One region of the Bacillus atrophaeus genome, then DNA from elsewhere that is predicted to be linked to it. Evidence: predicted binding sites of a transcription regulator. Region 1 holds the regulator's gene; each other region holds the start of a gene.
What was found. The regulator Rex, encoded in region 1, represses fermentation and respiration genes when NADH is low (regulators of the CRP and FNR family bind a similar motif). The targets are predictions, from matches to a motif close to TTGTGAAATATTTCACAA.
Positions count from the first base shown of each region.

Region 2: AAHT65_RS04515 (nitrate reductase subunit alpha) is a predicted target of Rex. The motif match lies at 2,720-2,737, and genes of this name have one in related genera.
Region 3: AAHT65_RS08640 (L-lactate dehydrogenase) is a predicted target of Rex. The motif match lies at 2,672-2,689, and genes of this name have one in related genera.
Region 4: AAHT65_RS13460 (DUF1641 domain-containing protein) is a predicted target of Rex. The motif match lies at 2,318-2,335, and genes of this name have one in related genera.

Region 1 covers NZ_CP154443.1:1,967,419-1,973,083, reverse strand. Annotated here, with positions in the region: gene AAHT65_RS10155 (CPBP family intramembrane glutamic endopeptidase) at 238-972, shown strand; gene AAHT65_RS10150 (YdiK family protein) at 969-1,160, shown strand; gene tatC (twin-arginine translocase subunit TatC) at 1,206-1,967, opposite strand; gene tatAY (sec-independent protein translocase protein TatAY) at 1,974-2,147, opposite strand; gene AAHT65_RS10135 (redox-sensing transcriptional repressor Rex) at 2,170-2,817, opposite strand; gene moaC (cyclic pyranopterin monophosphate synthase MoaC) at 2,814-3,326, opposite strand; gene AAHT65_RS10125 (ABC-F family ATP-binding cassette domain-containing protein) at 3,467-5,398, shown strand; gene tsaD (tRNA (adenosine(37)-N6)-threonylcarbamoyltransferase complex transferase subunit TsaD) at 5,617-5,665, opposite strand, start outside.
Region 2 covers NZ_CP154443.1:873,247-878,911, forward strand. Annotated here, with positions in the region: gene AAHT65_RS04515 (nitrate reductase subunit alpha) at 1-2,655, opposite strand, end outside; gene AAHT65_RS04520 (Crp/Fnr family transcriptional regulator) at 2,795-3,271, opposite strand; gene AAHT65_RS04525 (YwiC-like family protein) at 3,414-4,130, shown strand; gene AAHT65_RS04530 (Crp/Fnr family transcriptional regulator) at 4,173-4,889, opposite strand; gene AAHT65_RS04535 (nitrate/nitrite transporter) at 5,001-5,665, opposite strand, start outside.
Region 3 covers NZ_CP154443.1:1,656,857-1,662,521, reverse strand. Annotated here, with positions in the region: gene AAHT65_RS08645 (L-lactate permease) at 5-1,630, opposite strand; gene AAHT65_RS08640 (L-lactate dehydrogenase) at 1,664-2,629, opposite strand; gene AAHT65_RS08635 (DUF6773 family protein) at 2,784-3,257, opposite strand; gene AAHT65_RS08630 (YfcC family protein) at 3,381-4,823, opposite strand; gene AAHT65_RS08625 (M20 peptidase aminoacylase family protein) at 4,970-5,665, shown strand, end outside.
Region 4 covers NZ_CP154443.1:2,653,341-2,659,005, reverse strand. Annotated here, with positions in the region: gene AAHT65_RS13470 (DinB family protein) at 1-415, shown strand, start outside; gene AAHT65_RS13465 (NAD(P)/FAD-dependent oxidoreductase) at 581-1,759, opposite strand; gene AAHT65_RS13460 (DUF1641 domain-containing protein) at 1,800-2,222, opposite strand; gene AAHT65_RS13455 (cupin domain-containing protein) at 2,602-3,099, opposite strand; gene AAHT65_RS13450 (multidrug resistance efflux transporter family protein) at 3,231-4,208, shown strand; gene AAHT65_RS13445 (phosphate ABC transporter ATP-binding protein) at 4,356-5,108, shown strand; gene AAHT65_RS13440 (ABC transporter permease) at 5,108-5,665, shown strand, end outside.

The sequences.
Region 1 (5,665 bases):
GTAATAACCTCCTCAATAGTATGAATATGTAATTTTAGCACTCAACTCTAAAGAGTGCTAACACAATTCTTATAATAAAGAATCTCACTTCCAATTTCAAGTGATAAGAATAAAAAATTTTCACGCTTACATTATTCTTTCCGTGTCTCCTGCCGCCTCGCTTTTTTACCGTTAGTCGAGTTGTGTTACAATAGCTATAGATGAGTTGATCTTATTGGATAAAGGAGTACATACCATTTGAAAAAACAGTATTGGTTTATTATTTTGACATATGTCCTCATGCAGTTTTCAGTCATCATCGGCGTCCCTTTATTATATAAAGCAGGATTCGGAGGCGGACAAGTAACCGATGAAAACTTGATTCAGGCTCAGGGTTTGTGGTCTGTCATCAGTTTTGTCATCGGCCTGGTCATTGTTCTTCTTATTTTAAGAACAGCTCCGAAACGTACGCTCCATAATGAAAAAAAGGCTCCGATCGGCATTTCCATCATGTGGGCGATTATCGGTATTTTCCTCGCCCTTATTTCTCAGATGATTGCCGGATCTATAGAATACTATGTCTTGGGAATCGGCAGAGAATCAGAAAATACCGAAGCCATCCTGAAAATCATCCAGTCAGTTCCGCTGATGATTGCCGTTTCTTCCATCATCGGTCCAATTTTAGAAGAAATCATTTTTAGGAAAATCATTTTCGGCGTCCTGTATGAAAAAACAAATTTCTTTATTGCCGGCCTGATCAGTTCGATTATTTTCGGCATTGTGCATGCTGATTTGAAACACATTCTATTATATACAGCGATGGGCTTTACCTTCGCATTTCTATATGCACGCACAAAGCGGATTATCGTACCGATTTTTGCCCATATAATGATGAATACATTCGTGGTTTTGATGCAGCTTGAACCTGTTCAAAAATACCTTGAGCAGCAGAGCGCGCAAATGCAATTAATTATTGGAGGATTATTTTTATGAGGAACCCAGTGACTTGGGGATTGATATATTTTGCCGTCGGCGTCATTTTCACTTACCTCGCCGCAAGCTCACCAGGCAGCATGTGGTCTTTTTATTCCATTTTGCTGATGGTCTTCGCCGCTTACAATATAAGCATTTCTTTTAAAATGTTTGCTTTTTCGCTTAAGTTGAAGAAAGATCAGAAATAATGAAAAGCCAGTCCCTTTAAAAATAGGACTGGCTTTTTTTATGTCTTAAGAAGATACATCCTTATCAGATTCCGCCATGTTTTTCTGCGACTTCCGATAAGCGGTCCTCGATATAAAAATGCTGATTTCATACAGGATCAAGAGCGGAACGGTTACCATCATATGAGACAAAAGCTCCGGCGGCGTAATCAGCGCGGCAATGACAAGCAGCGTGAAATACGCGTATTTGCGGATTTTCGCCAAAAACATCGGTGTAACAATCCCCAGCCTTGTCAGAAACATCAGAATGACCGGCATTTGAAACAGCAGGCCAAACGGAATCGTCAGCTGCAGGAGAAAATGAAAATATTCATTAATTCCTATCACTTGATTCACATCTAAATCATTAGAAATCCGCTTCATAAAATCAACAACAAAAGGAAACAAAATATAATAGGAAAATGACACGCCTGCTAAAAACAGCATAATGGCGATCGGGATATACCCAAGCGTAACTTTGCGCTCTTTTTCATACAACCCCGGACTTACAAAAGCCCAAAGCTGAAAAAGAATGATTGGCGAGGTCAGGACAAGACCGATGATAAACGCGAACTGCATAAACACGTACAGCGGGTCTGTCAGATTAAACGCATTCAGTGTAAGCTCTTTCGCTTCATCAGTCCCTTGCAGATAAACGATAGCAGGCTTCGCTAAAAAAAAGCCTGCGATAAAGAAGACGACAAAAGAAATCGCCACGATAAGCAACCGTCTTCGAAGTTCAGTGATATGCTCTATAAGCGACATTTGATTAACTTTCATAAGGGTCATCCTATCTTACTGATCTTCTTTTTTCTTCTCCTCTTCATCACTCGCTAAACCTTTAGTAGCATTTTTGAATTCACGAAGTGTGTCTCCGGCTGCTTTTCCCAGTTCAGGCAGTTTCTTAGGGCCAAAGATAATCAACGCTACAATTGCAATAACGGCAAGGCTTCCAGGACCGATCGGCATATTTTGGGCTCCCCCTTTCCTTTTATTCGATTTCTTCTATTACCGAGTAGTGCTTCAAAAAATAAACCAGTGACTGAAGTTCGACAGCTAAATCTATATGATGAATTCGAATGTGTTCCGGCACATTCAAACGAGCCGGCGTAAAGTTAAGGATTCCCTTCACTCCAAGGGCGATCAATCGGTCTGTAATAGATTGGGCGGCGACCGCCGGGACAGTGAGAATCGCAACGGGCACGTCCTTAATATGGACCTCAAGATCATCTAAATTATAAACGGGAACTCCACCTACCTCAGTTCCTATTTTACTCTGATTTATATCAAAAGCCATTGAAATTTTTGTATTATTATTTTTTGTGAAATTATAGTGGAGAAATGCTGTTCCTAAATTTCCGACACCGATTAAGATGACATTTGTCGTTTCATCCTGATCAAGTGTTTTTCTGAAAAACGACAACAAATAATCCACATTATATCCATATCCTTTTTTGCCCAGCGCCCCAAAATAGGAAAAGTCCCTGCGGATCGTGGCGGAATCTACTTTTACGGCATCACTCAGCTCAGCAGACGAAACGCGCTGCTTTCCTGATGCATGCAGATTCTTTAAAAAGCGATAATAAAGCGGCAGCCGTTTTGCTGTCGCCTGCGGAATTTTTGATTGATCCTTATTCATTTTTGGTCCTCCAAATCGTACTCGGATGTTTCTCTTTTAAAATCACCGTTTTTCCCGCCTGTTTTTTCTAACAAGCAGGTAGGACCGATGACCATGCCCTTATCTAGAGCCTTGCACATGTCATAAACGGTAAGGGCGGACACAGAAGCAGAAGTTAGCGCTTCCATTTCCACACCTGTACTCCCTTTCGTTTTGACACTTGCTTGTATATGAAGAATGGCTTCTGATTCCTTGTTTTCCCACCCAAAAGAGATATCAACTCCGCTCAGCGAGAGGGGATGGCACATCGGAATAATAGATGAAGTTTGCTTCGCCGCCATAATTCCGGCAACCTGTGCAACGGCAAGCACGTCTCCTTTGCCGATGTCATGACTTTTTATTTTTTCGTACACTTCATTTTTCATTTGTACGCTTGAAACTGCAATCGCAGTACGAACAGTTGAAGATTTTTCGCTTATATCAACCATCTGGGCTCTGCCCTGTTCATTAAAATGAGAAAATCCATTCATATTAAACTCTCCTTAAGAAGATCATACACTATTTTCTTCTCTATGTCTTATTCAACAATAATCTTCCAGTTCCGATGTATTGTTTGCTGACTGCTGATTGATAAGCTACACTTAACTTATTATAACAGAGGTGAAATAACATGATGATCTTACAAGTTAATCAGCTATCCAAGTCTTTTGGAGCTGATACTATTTTAACCAATATAAAGCTGGAAGTCAGATCCCGGGATCGAATTGCCATCGTAGGCAGAAACGGAGCCGGAAAATCGACTCTCCTTAAAATTATCGCAGGTCAGCTGTCATATGAAAAGGGCGAAATCGTGAAACCTAAAGATTTATCCATGGGTTATCTTGCGCAGCACACAAGCCTGGATTCTCAGCTTACCATAAAAGAGGAATTGCTGACGGTATTTGATTTCCTAAAAGAGATGGAAACAGAAATGCGTCTCATTGAAGAAAAAATGGCGACCGCTGAAGCAAATGACCTTGAAGCTCTGATGAAAACCTATGACAGGCTTCAGCAGGACTTTAAAGACAAAGGCGGCTATCAATATGAAGCAGACGTAAGATCTGTGCTGCACGGGCTCGGCTTTAGCCATTTTGACGATACCGCACAAGTACAGAGTCTCAGCGGCGGGCAAAAGACAAGACTTGCATTGGGGAAGCTGCTGTTAACACAGCCCGATTTGCTTATCCTGGATGAACCGACCAACCACCTCGATATTGATACGCTGACGTGGCTTGAACACTACTTACAGGGCTATAAAGGCGCCATCCTTATCGTTTCCCATGACCGCTACTTTCTTGATAAAGTGGTCAATCAAGTGTACGAGGTCTCACGCTCAGAAAGCAAAAAATATCACGGCAACTACAGTGCCTATTTAGAACAAAAAGCCGAGCAGTATGAAAAGGATCTGAAAATGTTCGAAAAACAGCAAGGTGAAATCGCCAAGCTGCAAGACTTTGTGGACCGGAACCTGGCCAGAGCTTCTACAACAAAACGAGCACAAAGCAGACGGAAGCAGCTTGAACGGATGGACGTCATGTCTAGGCCGTTAGGTGACGAAAAAACAGCCGCTTTCCGTTTCGAAATAACAAAGCAAAGCGGAAATGACGTCTTACGTGCCCAAGACCTCACCATCAGCTATAAGGACCAGCCGGCGCTCCTCACCGGACTGACGTTCAGCATCACAAGAGGAGAAAGCGCCGCACTTGTCGGCCCGAATGGAATCGGAAAATCAACCTTATTAAAAACATTGATCAAAACACTTGAGCCGGATAAAGGAACGATTTCCTACGGGTCAAATGTCAGTATCGGTTACTACGATCAGGAACAGGCCAAATTGACATCATCTAAACGCGTACTGGACGAGCTATGGGACGAATATCCGGAGCTTGCAGAGAAAGAGATTCGAACATGCCTTGGGAATTTCTTATTCTCAGGAGATGATGTCCTGAAACCAGTCCATTCACTAAGCGGCGGTGAAAAAGCCAGAGTCGCATTGGCAAAGCTGATGCTTCAAAAGGCCAATTTTCTTATTCTTGATGAACCGACGAACCATCTTGATTTAGATAGCAAAGAAGTACTTGAGAATGCACTGATCGACTATCCGGGCACTCTTTTATTTGTCTCTCACGATCGTTATTTTATAAACCGAATCGCAACAAGAGTATTTGAACTGTCCAGAAACAATGTTGAAGAGTTCCTTGGAGACTATGACTACTATACCGAGAAAAAAACACAGCAGCGCCAACTAGAAGAATTAGAGCAGCAGACAGCCGAACAAGTACAGAGCCCGGCCGCCGGAAAATCTGAATCAAAACGATCATATGAAGAAGAAAAAGAGTGGAAAAAGAAAGAACGCCAAAGAATCAGACGCATCGAAGAAATTGAATCAAATGTATCAGAGATAGAAGAAAAAATCAGCCACAACGAAGAAATGCTTTGTGACCCTGAAGTATATCAAAATCACGAGAAAGTCCAAGCCATTCATGCAGACAATGAAAATTTGAATCACAACCTGGAAAACCTGCTTGCAGAATGGGAAGAACTGTCCACAGAAGACATATAAAAAAGTCAAGCACCTCTTTTTAGAGGTGTTTTTTTATCCACAAAAAAATGCCTTTCCAATCAAGAAAGAAAGCGTTTTATACACAATATCCACAAAATATTCTGATTTTATCCCCGTTACTAACAAGCTACAATCTCTTTATCCACCTTTAGTTTAATAATTATTCACACCATTGTGGATAATTAAGAATTATCTGTTAATAAAATAAAAGCCTCACATTATCTTGTGAGACTTTCAAAGGATATCAATTCAAGTCCGGGCTGACCG
Region 2 (5,665 bases), 1.1 Mb from region 1:
GTCCCGTTCAACAACATGAATGTTCGGCATCGTTTTCCCCGGAACGGCTTCGCATTCGCCTTTGCTCCAGTCATTGATTTTTCCGAAAGGCTGCGCCATTTCCTGCATAGTGTCATGGAGGAGCGGCGTCGCGACAGCTTCTTTAACCGGCTCCATCTCTACTTCTTCAGCCAAGTCGGATATGGCTTTTGATAATGCTTTAAAAATATCCCAGTCTGACTTGGATTCCCAAGGCGCTGAGATGGCCGGAGCAAAAGGATGAATAAACGGATGCATATCCGTACTGCTGAGATCATGTTTTTCATACCAAGTCGCCGCCGGAAGCACGATATCGGAATACAATGCCGTTCCAGCCATTCGAAAATCGAGATTGATTAATAAGTCGAGCTTTCCTTCCGGTGCTTGATCATGCCATTTGATTTCTTCCGGACGGATGCTGTCGCTGTCGTCATTCATCAATCCGTTTGTCGTCCCCAAGAGATGCTTAAGAAAATATTCATGCCCTTTTCCCGAACTTGAGATCAGATTCGCTCTCCATACAAAAAGATTTCTCGGGAAATTGGCTTCATCGTCAGGATCTTCAATGGCAAATTTCAGTTTTTTCTCTTGGAGCTGACCGGCCACATATGCACCAACATCTTCAGGCGTTTTTGCACCCGCTTTTTCAGCTTCCTTGTGAAGATCAATTCCGTTTTTATTAAACGTCGGGTAAGACGGGAGCCACCCTAATCTTGCCGCCAGCACATTGTAGTCGGCGTGATGCTTGTAGCGGGAGGATGCTGCGATCGGAGAAGCCAAGTCACTGATCGGCTGATCCTCGTAGCGCCACTGGTCTGTCGCAAAGTAGAAGAATGATGTGCCGTTTTGCAGCTTTGGCGCCCCCTCCCAGTCCTTTGCATTGGCAATCGTCTGCCAGCCTTCAGCTGGCCGAAGCTTTTCCTGCCCCACATAGTGAGCCCATCCGCCCCCGTTTACACCTTGGGCGCCGACTAATAAAACAAGATTTAAAACCGCCCGGTAAATCGTGTCAGAGTTGAACCAATGGTTAATTCCCGCCCCTACGATAATCATTGACCGTCCATCTGTATCGATCGCATTTTGGGCAAATTCTCTGGCAATTTTAACAACCATCTCCCTTTTGATCCCTGTCACCTGTTCTTGCCAGGCGGGTGTAAACGGCTCAGCATCATCAAACGAGGCGGCTGATTTCTGCCCGATTCCCCGATTGACGCCATAGTTTGCCAGAATTAAATCAAAAACAGTTGTGACATATACGTCTTCATTATTCAGGTTTAGTTTCTTAATGGGAAGATCGCGCTCAAGCACTCTGTTTCCCTCATTTGAGAAATACGGGATTCGAACTGTGCCGATTTCGTCTTCTATTCCGAGCACTGACAGCCTCGGTTCAATTTGTTCCCCTGTATCTTCATCTGCCATGTGCAGATTCCATTTCTTTTGGCCGTCCCATCGTGATCCCATTGTTCCTTGCGGTATCGCAAATGTGCTTGTACGTTCATTCCACACAGCAGGCTTCCACTGATCATGCTCTGTTTGCCGTCCGATGTCCTTCGCATGGAGAAAACGTCCGGCTGTATAAGCGCCATCTTCTTTTGACAAGGTGACAAAGAACGGGAAATCTGTGTATTGCTTCGCATAATCGATGAATCGCTCTGTTTCTTGATTCACGTAAAATTCTTGCAGGATGACATGCCCCATTGCCATCGCAAGCGCGCCGTCTGTTCCCTGTCGGATGCTCAGCCAGTCATCCGCAAATTTTGACGATTCCGCAAAATCCGGACTGATTGAGATGACTTTTGCTCCTTTATAGCGGGCTTCTGCCAAAAAGTGCGCATCAGGCGTCCTTGTTAACGGGACATTGGAGCCCCATGTGATGATATAGCCCGAATTGTACCAGTCACTGCTTTCCGGCACGTCTGTCTGGTCTCCCCAGATTTGCGGAGACGCTGGAGGAAGATCCGCATACCAATCATAAAAACTCAGCATAGGACCGCCTATTAAAGACATAAACCGCGAGCCTGACGCGTGGCTGATCATTGACATGGCGGGAATCGGAGAAAATCCGACGTTGCGGTCAGAGCCGTATTTCATGACTGTATATAATAGAGAAGCAGAAATCAGTTTCAGCACCTCCGGCCACTCAGCGCGCACAAAACCGCCTTTTCCTCTCGCCTGTTTATAGGACTTCGCTTTTTCCGGATGCTCAACGATAGATTTCCATGCTTCCAATGGATTTTTGTGTGTTTGCAATGCTTCCCGCCACATAGTAATCAGCACACCGCGAACGTATGGATATTTGACACGCAGCGGGCTGTAGATATACCAGGAAAAACTTGCCCCGCGGGGACAGCCCCTTGGCTCGAAGTCAGGCATATCAGGGCCGGTTGAAGGATAATTCAAATTTTGCCCTTCCCACGTGACGATGCCGTTTTTCACATAAATATTCCAGCTGCAAGATCCCGTGCAGTTGACTCCGTGGGTGGAGCGGACAACTTTATCATACTGCCATCTGTTTCTATATACATTCTCCCAATCGCGATCTTCGTATGTTGTTTGACTATGTTTATTAGAATGATGCTCAATAGGAGAGAAATAGTTTAGTCTCCTGAACAGCGGACTCATTTTCTTCTTTTTCATCGATGCTTCACTCCTTTGAGTCAGGTGATTCTCATTTCACTATATACAGAGGCAGCATCGTTCCTTGTGAACTTTGTCACATACACCCCTTATTTCACAAATGTTTCACATTCAGGATTCAAAAAAACCCGGTTCCTGGTTAGGAATCGGGAGTGACGTTTTCATCCTGAGATGTGTGCAGATAACGCAAAAATAACTGGTAGGAAAAAAAGAGATTTTCCTGAAGCATGACCAGAAAATTCGTCTGCAGCTGCGGATGATAGGTCATTATTTTTTTAAATTTGTAAAAAGGAATTTCCAACACGAGTGTGTCTTCAGATGTTTTGACTGAAATGAAAGGAGATAAAAGCAGCTCGCCATTTTGATCAATGGGGAACACATCACCTTTTTTCCAAAATGCAATGGCGCGCGATCCTTCAGGCAGTCTGCTGTCAATAAAATGAATGCTGCCTTTTAATACAATATAAACTGATTGTGAATGCAAAAAAGATGGAGACTGATCAGATGAGCAACGGATGAACTTTCCGTTATTCAGCAATGTTTCGACAATGGGCAGAGATACTTGATTAAACATTGGAAGATGTTTCAGAAATAATAAATAGTCACACTGATTCATAGGAAAGCCTCCTGTGATAAGGATAGCTTTAGTGTATCTTGATTGAATCAATACAGCAGTGATGTAATTCACAGAAATTATGATAAATGTCACTTATCGGAAGAATGATTGCTTTTATAATGAAACAGAAAGGAGTGTTTCAATGAAGGTGCTCATTCCGAAGCAGCACGGTGCATGGGCTATGCTGTTGATTCCGTTTTGCCTCGGTATGGTGAAGGGAGGTCCCGTTTTATGGCATATTCCGCTATTTACGGGCTGGCTATTTCTCTATTTGACCGTTTACCCCATTACCTTGGCGGTGAAAAAGAAAAAAACAAAAGACTATCAAAAATGGATTTTTTATTACGGCATTGCAGCTTGCTGCTCTATCATTGCCGTTGTCCTCCATAAGCCTGCGTTCATCTGGCTCGGCTTTTCTTTGTTTCCGCTGTTCCTCGTTCATGTCTATTATGCCCGCCGCAAAAACGAAAGAGCGCTTCTGAATGATATTGCGGGAGTCTTGTTCTTTAGTACAGGCGGACTTGCCAGCTGCTGGCTGGGGGCGGGAAGCCTTGACGGCTGGGCATGGTTTATTTTCGCGCAATCCAGCTTATTTTTTATCGGAAGTTCCTTTTATGTGAAGTCTATGATCCGGGAGAAAAACAACAAAACATTTGCATACTGTTCATGGGGATATCACCTGCTTCTTCCCTTTCTTTCTATAACTCTCGGAGCAAGCTGGGGGGCTCTCGCTTTTATTCCAAGCAGTTTGAGAGCATGGTTCTTACACGGAAAGGAGCGATCTATTAAGACGATCGGCATTCTTGAAATCGTGAACGCGTGCTTCTTTTTCGCAGTCATGTGTATTTTTTTAACATGATAAAACAAGGACTGAAGTTTGCAGTCCTTGTTTATTTCTTGATTAATCGATATTGCAAATATCCAGCGGGCAATTTTCGCACTCAATTTCACATCTTAAATAGTCCCGCTGATGCAAAACAATCTTTCCGGATTCCTCAATTGAAATGATTCCTTGTTTACGAAGATCACCCAGCATGCGATTGACACTCTCTCTTGCAGCCGCACAAAACTTCGCCAAATCATGGTTCGTCAGTGCAATGTTTATAAGAATTCCGTCGCTTCGTTTCACCCCATAGCTATTTGACAAACGAATGAGTGTGGAATAAAGCGCCCCTTTTTTTCCATGAAGAAGAAGGTCACGGATTTTGGACTGGATTTTTCGCAGGTGGGTGCTCATCCATTTCATAAATTCAAATGTCAAAGCACCGTTTTGAACCAATTCCTTTTCCAGTTTGTTTTTATTGATGACGAACACTTCACCGTCTGCTAACACTTTTGCACTCAGCATATATCTCGGTTCTTCTGTAAAAAGTGTTAATTCCCCGACAATATCATTTTTTTGGCAGATCCTAAGCGTCAGATCCTTGCCGTCAGACGTCAGTTTGCCGATTTCAATGAGTCCTGATTGAATCAGATAAAGCTCTTTTGCATCCATTCCTTCTTGAAACAGAAACGTGTTTTTTTCAATTTTTCTTTTTGTACTGATTGATTCCAGCAATTGATGCAGATCTTGTGAGAGAAGATCCTTATCAGATTTTCGAACAGAGAGAAAATTCATGAGCTCACCTCGAAGATAGTCACGTTGTGTATTTCTATTGTAACGTGAATCGATTTGCATCATTTTAAAAAAACTTACAATCTCGTGAATTCCCCAAACGCCGGCTTCCCATTAGTTTACGCTGTGCCCATTTCTCTCAGTGTGCGTTTTCATCCTTTCCTGCCAATACATCCAAATGACAATAACAAAGCTGGCTAAAGCAGCTTCCGAGAGCGCCATAAATCCGATTGCATATTGTCCTGTCGCTTGAAATACGCTTGCCAGGATCAGCGGCGGAAAGAATCCTCCCAATCCCCCCATGGCGGAAACAATACCGTTTGCAATTCCCGCTTGTTTTGAGAAATAAAAAGGCACCAATTTAAAAACTGTTCCGTTTCCAATTCCTGAGCAGACAGCAACTGTTAACGCCCCAAAAGCGTAAATGCCGAGACTCGGTGAGAACGACAAGATAATGCCCGATAATGTCAGACCCGCGAAGACGTACATTAACATTCTAAGCGGACTCACTTTATCTGCCAAAAATCCGCCAACAGGTCTGAGAAGCGTGGACACAGCAATAAAACCTGCCGTTCTAAACCCGGCATCCACAGGACTAAGACCAAAGTGCTGAACAAGAAAATTAGGAAGATAAATGGTAAAGGCAACGAACGCGCCAAATGTTATAAAATAAAAAAGGCTTAAGAACCACAACAGATGATTTCGGTAAACGGCTTTTATTTGAACCTTTACGGAAACTTTGACTTTTTTCTCGTTTCGATCGCCCAGGAAAAAGTGCA
Region 3 (5,665 bases), 310 kb from region 1:
TTTGCTAGACTCCTATTCTCGCAAGAACAAACGTCCATATACATATGATCAGCAGCAGAATCAGACTATAACCCACTGTTCGTTTAAACAGCTTAGATTCCTTCCCTGTCTGCCCGACCGCAGCTGCGGCGATGGCAATTGACTGCGGAGAAACGAGCTTCGCCATGACGCCTCCTGCTGTATTTGCGGCTAGAAGCAAGTCAGATCCTGTACCGATTTGTGCTCCGGTTACGACCTGCAAATGTCCGAATAAGGCATTGTTACTGACCACAGAACCGGTAATAAACACGCCGATCCAGCCGAGAACAGGGCTGACAAACGGGAACAGATCCCCTGTTTTGGCCAGCGCCAGACCGATTGAAGAGCTAAGTCCGGCGAAGTTCGCCAGATTGGCAAACCCCATCACAAAGCAAATTGTCAAGATTGGCACCCACAGTTCTTTCCCCGTCTCTTTCAGACAGGCCGCACTTTCTTTATATGAGCACTTTTTGCTGAACAGCCCGGTCACAATGACAGCCGCAAAGATAGCGGTACCCGTGGCGGACAGAATATCCAGCTTAAACACGGCATCAAGCGGTACGGCTGCCGGCGCAATGGGCGGCATTTTGATAATCTGCTGATGCAGAAAAGGCATCTTCAATAAAACAGTGGTTTGATATAACAAGCCGCCTTCTTTAAAAAGCGCTTGAAATGCAGGAAGACTCCAGACCGTAATCGCCGCCGTTAAAATGTAAAAAGGAGACCACGCCTTGGCAATTTCCGAAACGCTGTACGCCTTTTGTCCATGTGTTTCCTGAGCGCCCTCTTCCCGGTAAATGTGTTTCGGCTGCCATTTACGAAGAAACAAGGCAAGCCCTCCCATGCTGAATAAAGCGGCCGAAATATTCGCTAATTCCGGGCCTAAAACAGCCATGGTCAAGACCTGAACCGCGGTGTAAATTCCGCTGACAATGATCAGGGCGGGCCAGGTTTCTTTTATTCCTTTCATTCGATCCAATAAGAAGACTAGCAGAAACGGAATAAGAAATGAGATGATCGGAAGCGTCCAAATCAGTGTACGAGACAGCTCAAGAGCTGATAAATCACCGATCTGCGCACCTGTGATAACGGGAATGCCTATGGCGCCGAACGCTCCTGAGGCCGCATTGGCAATCAAACACAGCGCCGCCGCCTTTAATGGTTTAAAACCAAGCTCGACCAGAAGGGCTGCGCTGATGGCAATCGGAACGCCGAAGCCCGCTGCTCCTTCCAAAAACGCGTTAAAGCAAAAACCGATTAATAATAGCTGTAATCGCTGGTCGGGAGAAATTCCCGCAATGCTTGACCGAATAATAGTAAACTTTCCGGTTTTGACTGCAATTTTATACAGCCACACCGCCATCAAGACGATATATCCGATGGGCCACAGCCCGTTTCCGATTCCTAATATAACAGACGAAATTGCTTTCTCAACCGGCATATGAAAAGCAAGTACGGCGATGAGAAAACTGACAATCAGCGTAAGGCCCGCCGCAAGAATGCCTTTCATTTTAAAAACCGTTAAAGCCAACAGAAAAAAGAGAATGGGGGTGAGCGCCGCTAGTGCGCTCACATATTCATTACCAAACGGATCATACAATTGCTCCCACATTGACAATCAGCCCTTTTCTTAAAAAGTAGACGTTTACTTAGCGTTTTTATCTGTGAAATGGGGTTGTAAAATGTTTTTCAAAACAGTGGCGCTGTGCTGGAACTGTTCCTTTTCAACCGCGTTTAGGTTCAGCTCTGTAATGCTTGAAATTCCGCCGCGGTTCACAGTGGCCGGCACGCCGATATACACATCATCCGCTCCGTATTGTCCGTCCAAATGCGCGCTGACTGTTAAAATGCTATTTTCATTATGCAAAATCGCTTTTGTAATACGGGCAAGGCTCATTGCCACCCCATAGTTCGTGGCGCCTTTTTTTTCAATGATGTGATACGCCGCGTTTTTCACATCGTCAACAATTTGATCAAGATCTTCTTGTTTATACGTATCGTTTTTCGCCATCAATTCGTTCACTGGCACACCGGCGATATTGGCGTGGCTCCAAACAGGCAGCTCCGTATCTCCGTGTTCTCCGATAATATGCGCGTGTACATTGTGAGCCGCCGTGCCGAAATATTCACTGAGCATATAGCGGAATCTCGCAGAATCAAGAGTTGTGCCGCTTCCGATCACACGCTCTTTCGGTAGGCCGCTGAATTTCCATGTCGCATATGTCAAAATATCAACCGGATTTGTCGCAATGAGGAAAATTCCATCAAAGCCGCTCGCCATGACCTCACCGACAATTCCTTTGAAAATATTCAAGTTCTTTTCCACCAGTTCAAGACGTGTCTCACCCGGCTTCTGGTTCGCTCCTGCACAAATGCATACAATATCGGCATCTTTGCAATCGTCATAAGTTCCGTAAGATGTCTTGACCGGATGCGGAGCAAACGCCTTCCCGTGATTTAAATCCATGACATCGCCCATTGCTTTTTCTTTATTTAAATCAATGACCACAAGTTCATCTGTGATCCCTTGGTTAATTAACGCAAATGCATAACTGCTTCCAACAAAACCCGCTCCGATTAATGCAACTTTATTCACTCGTTCGTTCATCATTTATCATCATCCTCCAGCGTACATATCGTTGTTGTTTTTATATTGTGAAGTATTTCACATTTATATTGTGCAACATTTCACAAACTTTTGCAAGAGAAAAGTTTTGTCTGATTTATGACAAAAAAAACCGAAATCACAAATGATGATTTCGTCTTTACGATCTTTTATTTGATCTTTTAAATAATAGAATCACAATGATATATCTAATCAGGAAGAGAACGGCACCGCATAATAAGCATAACAATAGATATTTAAACCAGCCCGTAAAGGTATGCGGAAAGCCGATATGGTACATGGTGAACCATGTGATAATCAGCGCGGCAGCAATTGATTCGATCAGCTGCTCCTTCACCCTTTTTCTCTTTTTTTCTTCGGAGTCTATCTTCGGCAGCAGTACTCCCGCTATAAGCGCTCTGATACAGTAATAAAAGGTTATAATGAAAAAAACAGCTAAGCTCCCGGACCACTCTTTAAACGGCTCATCCAATAACAGCCCCCGGATGATCACATCCAGCAGCGTCAGCGCAAATCCAAGCTTTCCCACTTCAGCCCATATCCGATGTTCTTTTTCTTTCACTCTTTCAGTCTTTTCATTCAGGCTTGAGAACCGATTCCTCAGCTTATTCATTACTTTCCTCCCGCTTTCTTTGGTTACTCCTTATTAAGTATGACTTACATCTTACAACAGCTGAACGCCCGCCTGCAATAACGGACCCTTGAAAAAACCGCCGGCCGCGCCGGCGGGCTCTCTTTAAAACGGACCCCAGTTGATCATCACACCGATACAGATAAACACAAGCCCGATGACAAACCAAATCAGCGCAAGCGGCAGCATAAACCGAAGCCATTTCACATACGGAATGCCGCTGGCCGCAAGCACCGCCATAAGCACGCCGGAGGTCGGGTTCACACAGTTGACCACTCCTTCTCCAAGCATAACCGCTTCAACAGCCACCTGCCTTGTGATTCCCATCAAATCAGCAAGCGGCGCAAGAATCGGAATAAAGACGACAGCTTCCCCAGATCCCGAGGAAATCAAAAAATGCAGCAGCGCGCTGGCGATATACATGCCGATCGCGCCGGCCATCGGACTGTAGCCATCCAATACGGATGCCAAACTGTTCACAACCGTATCAAGCAGCTTGCCGTTTTCAAGGATAACGGAAATGCTCCGTGCCATTCCGACAATCAGTGCTCCGTAAACAAGGCCCTGACACCCGGTGATAAAGGTTTTTGCTATATCATTCGCAGCCAGACCGCCTATTAAGCCTGCCAGAACTGAGATAAATATAAAAGTAGCAGCCATTTGCGAATCAGACCAGCCAAGCTTCAGCGCGCCATACAAAAATCCGATCAGCGATAAAGACGCAATAGCCAAAATCAGTTTATGGCGAAGTGTAAAGGGAACGGGCTTGTCCTCCGCGTCTGAATCAGCCGCTTCTCCTCCAAGCCCGCTTGCCGGAAACCAATCACGGCCTAAAATGCTCGCATCCTTAGATTTTTTTAGTTTTTTCGTATATAGATAGATATAAATAATAGTGGACAGCAAAAAGCAGATGTAGATGATCACCCGCAGACCGATTCCTGAAAAAAGCGGCAGATCTGCGATGCTTTGCGACAAGCCAAGCGGTGAAGGGGATAAGATCGTCGCATTAAAGCCGGCGTAACAGCCAATATAGATAACGGCCGCACCTGCGACGGCATCCCATTTCAGCGAACGGGCCACAATCAGGCCGATCGGGATAAACCCGATGACTGAGTTCACCACAATACCCGTTGTTCCGAGAATTGAAAACAACGCGCCGACAATACAGATAAATAATAGCTGCTTCGTGCGAAACTTGCTGATGACGTTATGTATCAATCCATTAATCGCTCCGGTTTTCTCTAAAATCGCAATCGTTCCGCCAGTAAAGAGAATCAAAAAGATGATGGAAGCAGAGTTTGTCATTCCATCCTGAATGGATGTGAAAAAACTGACAAGACTGACTGGAGATTGTTCAATCGAATGGTAGCTTCCGGGGACCGCCGTCGTCACTTCTCCCTTTGTCACCCGGTCAAATTCTCCGGCCGGTACGACGTATGAAGCAATGGCACAAATGAAAGCAATGGTAAAGAGAAGGACGTAGGCATCGGGCATTTTAAATGTCGGGCGCTTCTTCTTTGTTACGGTTTCGGCTGTTGGTGCGCTCATGAGTGTTCATCCCCCTTTTTAGAATATATACACTATTCAGAAAAATGAATATATGTGCTATATTATATACAGACCATTTACCTGTTTCAATATAAAAAAAAGAAAAGAAATCAAAGTCTTATTTCTATCAAGGAGGTCATTTGGGCATGAAGAAGCTCTCAGAAAATATGAAAGAAACGATCATGGACATATTCGATCACCTCCATACCTACCCTGAAGTGAGCTGGAAGGAATACAAAACGACTGAATACCTCACAGCAAAATTAGAGGCATCAGGCTGCCGTACGCGCACTTTTTCTGATTGTACGGGTGTCGTCGGCGAACTGGGCGAAGGCTCGCCTGTAGTGGCTGTCAGAGCGGATATCGACGCTTTGTGGCAAGAGGTAGACGGAACATTCAGGGCAAACCACTCCTGCGGACACGATTCTCATATGACAATGGCCCTTGGAACATTAATGCTGTTACAAAAGCAGCAGCTTCCTAAAGGCACCATCCGTTTTATCTTTCAGCCTGCTGAAGAAAAAGGCGGCGGGGCGCTGAAAATGATTGAAAAAGGCGTGTTAGATGATGTTGATTATTTGTACGGCGTTCACGTCCGCCCGATTCAGGAAACACAAAACGGCCATTGTGCGCCGTCCATCCTTCATGGCTCCAGCCAGCATATTGAAGGCACCATTATCGGTGAAGAAGCCCACGGCGCCCGGCCTCATCTCGGCAAAAACAGCATAGAGATCGCCGCTTTTCTTGTTCATAAACTCGGGATGATCCACATTGATCCGATGGTTCCCCACACGGTGAAAATGACGAAGCTTCAAGCCGGCGGAGAAAGCTCAAACATCATA
Region 4 (5,665 bases), 690 kb from region 1:
ACTAACAACAGAAGAGTTGTTAAAAGACCGCATAGGTGGAGTAGGCAGTATTTTATACACTCTTTTTCACATTATCGACGTTGAATATAGTTGGCTTCGTGGTATTCAGGGTAAAGAAGATGTGGTATTTAATTTTGATGATGATAAGACTCTTGCGAGGGTTATAACTCTCTCAAATACATTGCGATATGAAATAGTTGAATTTTTAAAGACTAATACACATGAAATACACGATGGATTTGTAACGGTTCCCTGGGATGAAAATGAATACACTAAAAATGAAATATTACATCATATAATTGCCCACGAAATTCACCATATCGGTCAACTTTCTGTTTGGGCAAGAGAATTAGAACTAATGCCTGTACCTGCTAATTTTATCGGCAGAAAGTTAAAATCTGTATATTCCTTTTAAAGTAAGGTTAGTTGAACAGGATTGGGAACCATTAGGTGGGTTCCTTTATTTTTATCTAATAATCAACATTAACATTTAACACAGCCTAAAAATAAAAAAAGACATTACCTCCAAGCGTCCCAGAAAGGGCGCTTTTCGGCAATGTCTACAGACAGCTTGTAAGACTTAGTAAGCCAAGCTGAAAAGACCTTTAATATGTGTTAAATAACGTACATTACTTGCTTCTTTCATCAAGGAAGCAGGCATACCTTTAAGAGGCGTAGCGTTTGCTCCAATGATCGCAACCGCGTCTTTGCGGCCAAGACTTGCAAGTGTACCGGAGTTTACCGGCTTGAACGTTTCTAACGTTTTGTTTTCTAAGTAAGCATACAGGTTGTAACCGATAAGCTCACCCATTTGCCAAGCAATTTGCGCTGTCGGCGGGTATGGACGGCCGTCCGGCGCAAAGTAAACCGCGCTGTCTCCGGCAACAAATACATCTTCGTGAGAAGTAGATTGAAGGAAATCATTAACAGTAGCGCGTCCGCGATTCACTTCAAGGCCAGATTCGCCCACTAATGGATTTCCTTGTACGCCGCCAGTCCAAACAAATGTGTTTGTCACGATTTTTTGGCCGTCTTTCAGGTCAACAACGTTTCCTTCCACATTTGTAACAGGAAGACCTGTTAAGAACTCAACGCCTCGTTTTTCAAGACTTGCAGTCGCGCGTTCGATTAAGTCGTCAGGAAGCACAGGAAGGATTTTCGGACCTGCTTCAACCAATTTCAGCTTAATTTCGTTAGGGTCTACGCCGTAGCTTTTCGCAAGATTCGGCATGATGTCAGCAAGTTCACCGACAAGTTCAACACCAGTTAACCCGCCGCCGCCGATAAGGATCGTTGCGTCAGCTTCATTTTTTGTTTTCGCATACTCGCGCACACGGTCTTCAACATGCTTGTAAATCTTGTTCGCATCTTCAGCTGATTTAAGCACCATGCTGTTTTCTTGAAGTCCTGGGATGCCGAAGTAAGCTGTTACGCTTCCAAGTCCTACAACAAGCGCATCATACGTTAATGAAGAACCGTCTGAAAGAGCCACTTCTTTTTTATCAACAGAGAAAGAGTTTACAGCTGCGATTTTAAGATCGATATCTTTTCCTTTTAAAAGCTTCTCTAACGGCATAGCAATCGCTTTTTCAGAAACGTTGCCTGCTGCCAGACGGTGTAATTCCGTAATGATTTGATGAGTCGGGTATTTGTTAACCACTGTTACTCGCGCTTCATCTTTACTGTAATGTTTGCGAACTGTTAAAGCAGATAGGACACCGCCGTAGCCAGCGCCTAAAATGACAATATGTTTTGACATCGTAAATCCTCCGTCCTTTATTCAAATTAATCTACGTATATTATTTTTGGTTTTCGCGTTCAGACATGACCTGCAAGTAGCTTTGAGCGAAGCGGAACAGCTTCTGAGCCTGAGGGTCTTTCAGCATTCTGAGCAAACCGAAAAGTCCGATGACTTCATTGCTTTCATCCGCGCGGTCTTTTGCTTCAATTGCTGTTGCAGCTACTTCTTTAGCCGTTTCTTTTACAGGCTCAAGAATTTCTGTAAGCGCACCCACTGTGTCGCTCTTCAATACTTCATCAGTCGCAACTGACTGTGCGAAATCATATGACTTCGTCAAAATGTTCACCAACTCAGTCAGTTTTGGAAGCTGGTCTACTAATGCAGTCAATGATTCTTGAACTTCTGGTTTTAACAGCTGATCAATTAAATCTTGTTGACCTTGGCTAACAGATACATTTGTTTGATCGATTGTTTCTGGCATATCCGATTCTCCTTTACTATAAGCGATGTGCTGATTTTTTTTGGAAAGGGCAGTACACTCTCAATCCCACGCCTTTCAGGGCATGAGAAGAAGGATTGTGAATTTATGCACAATCATCTGCAAAAATAAATGTTTCCTACCCAGTTTTTCACTTTGCCATATTCAGTATTATTTTTATCTCCTAAAAACAATTGAATAAGTCAAAATCCCTTTTCCCCTCTGAAAATAGCAAACTTAAAAAACCCAATTTATATTTACTTCTATATGATAACACTTTTTGAACAAAATTTGAACGTGAATTGTTTCGTTTATGAAATTAATTTATATGGAGCTTGAGTTATAACGTTTCTAAAATACTATATATTTACAAAAAATAAATTTAAGCCTTCTGCCAAATATCAAGGAGCGGCTCTCTTTTTCCCGTTATTGGATCTCGGTCTGGAAGCGGCACTCGTTTGATTCTTTCTATCGCTTCTGTGCGCTCTCCCGGTTTTCCTGTCTTCAGATCGTACTGCCGGCCGTCCGGGTAAGCCCCGATAACAGTAAAATCTGAGCTTGAGTCTATATTCTTATGCCCCGTTCCTGCGGGAATCACCGCCGCATCCCCCTCCTGCACGCTGATGCTGACTCCTTCTTCCCCGCCGAATTGAATGGTGGCGCTTCCTTTTATGACCACAAGCACTTCGTGGGTATTGCTGTGGTAATGGTGCTGTTGAAATACGCCCCCTGCCCAGCTGTTTGTCCAGTGGTTTTGGTTTACGATTTGCTCCGCCTGCTCCAGCCGGCCTTTTAAAGCTTCTTTGTAAATAACGAGCGGAAGGGCCGGATGATTCGGAATGCTACCGCCGTCTTGCAGAAAAAATGTGTCTGTTTTCATTTAATCGCCTCCTGTTTTTTTCATTCCACTTCTAAAACCTCTCAAAACACGATAACTTTCTGACAACTTATTGCGATAAGACTCTGCGGATAGTATAGTATAAAAAATATCATGCCAAAATGAGGGATATTATGAAAGCGATATTAGTAGGAATATTGGCTTCACTTTTCTTTGCTGTTACTTTTGTTTTGAACAGAGCGATGGAGCTTTCCGGGGGAAGCTGGTATTGGAGCGCTTCTTTACGCTTTATTTTTATGGTTCCGTTTTTATTATTCATCGTCATGATGAGGGGGAAATTAACGCCTCTTTTAAAAGAAATGCGCAAACACCCGTTGTTTTGGCTCAAGTGGAGTTTTGTAGGCTTTGTGCTTTTTTACGCTCCGATAACTTTTGCCGCTGCATTCGGACCGGGATGGCTGGTAGCCGGGACATGGCAGATTACCATTGTGGCCGGTGTGCTTTTATCCCCTTTCTTTTATGAAACAAAGGACCTTCCGGGCGGTCCGCAGCTTGTGCGGCAAAAGATTCCGCTCGCTGCCCTGATGACGTCTTTTATCATTCTTCTCGGGGCGGGGATCATCCAGCTTCAGCATGCGGAATCTCTATCTGCCAAGATGCTGCTTTTCAGTGTATTGCCTGTTGTCATCGCAGCTTTTGCTTATCCGCTTGGAAATCGAAAAATGCTCGTCAAATATGGAGGGAAGCTTGATACATTTCAAAGGGTGCTTGGCATGACATTGGCAAGCCTTCCGTTCTGGCTTCTGTTAGCTGCTTACGGTTGGTGGTCTGACGGTCTGCCAAGCATGGGACAGACGGTTCAATCTTTTATCGTCGCCATCAGTTCGGGCATTGTTGCGACAGTATTATTTTTTTGGGCGACTGACATGGTAAGGAATCATCCGCAAAAGCTCGCCGCGGTTGAAGCGACACAATCTGGCGAAGTGATTTTTGCCTTGCTTGGCGAAATGATTTTATTATCAGGTGCATTCCCATCTCTCCTATCATTTTCAGGCTTGTTATTCATCATTACGGGAATGATTTTACACACCTTCGCCTCCAGGCAAAGAATTCCCAAAGCTGCTGCCAAAGAGAAAGCACAATCTATCTGATAGGATGATATTCAATCCGGAGAACATATCACAGTGTTCTCCGGATTTCTGCTTTCCCTCCTCTTTACAAGTGCTGAATTCACGTTATATTTATGTATATTCTCGCTTTTCTTTTTTACGGAAAGGCTCAAAAAAGGTGATGAATCAATGAAAGAAACATCTATGAACAGCGGCACATCTGCCATTTCCTTTACTTCAGTTACAAAAAGCTATGAACAAAACGGGGCATCCTTTGAGGTCTTACAAGGCATAACGGGAGAAGTGAAGCAAGGCGATTTTGTCATGGTCTTAGGCCCGTCCGGCTCAGGAAAAAGCACGCTGCTGTCGATATGCAATTTAATGAAAACGCCTGATGAAGGCGAAGTGTACATACATGGGAAGGAGGTCAGAGACTGGAACATCAGTGAACTTAGAAGAACAGTCAGCCTTGCTTTCCAATCCGCGCCCGTTCTAGACGGAACCGTAAGGGACAACCTGTCTCTGGCCGCAAAACTGCATCAAAAACAGCTCTATACCCCAGAAGAGCTTGCGCGCCTCACAGGGCTTTCTGACGAATTGTTAGATCGCAGCGCGCGGGATTTATCAGGCGGTCAGCGGCAAAAGCTATCTTTGGCAAGAACGCTTTCGAACCCCTCTTCTATTTTATTATTAGATGAGATCACATCCGCCTTAGACCCAGTTTCGGCCCTAGAGATTGAAGAGCTGATCATCAGATTGCACAAAGAAAAAAAACTGACGGTCATGTGGGTGACCCATAACATTGAACAGGCAAAAAGGGTTGCTGATACAATCTGGTTTATGGCCGATGGCCGGGTGCTGGAAACTGCTGAAAGCGGGGTCTTTTTTACTGATCCAAAGCATGAGGCGGCCAGAGAATTTTTGAAGGGAGGCACCCGGTGATGGATTACCTTTCTCTCTCATTGACAATGATCTTTGTTCTGATCGCTTTATTTTTATCCAAATCATTTAAAGCCGGTGTGGAAAAAGATATGATCATCGCGACGATAAGAGCCGCGGTTCAGCTTCTTTTGATCGGTTATATTTTGTCGCTGATTTTCCACTCGGACCACCCGGCATTTATCATTCTAATGGTACTGTTAATGCTCGCCGTGGCAGCTCAAAATGTTGTAAAACGCAAAAAGATAACGATCGGATCATTTTGGAGAGTGTTTCTTACTCTGGCCATTGTAGAAATCGTCACCCAAGGGGTTCTTCTGGCGCTCCAAGTGATTCCGCTCACCGCCAGATATGTTATTCCCATAAGCGGAATGGTGATCGGAAATTCTATGGTGCTGGCAAGCCTGTTTTTAAATCGGCTCGGCTCTGAAATTACGGTGCGCAAAGAGGAAATTCAACTCATTTTGTCACTTGGCGGAACACCTAAGCAATCCATTCAGCATATCCTCACTTCCTGTATGAAAATGAGTATGATACCGACGCTTGAAAGCCAAAAAACA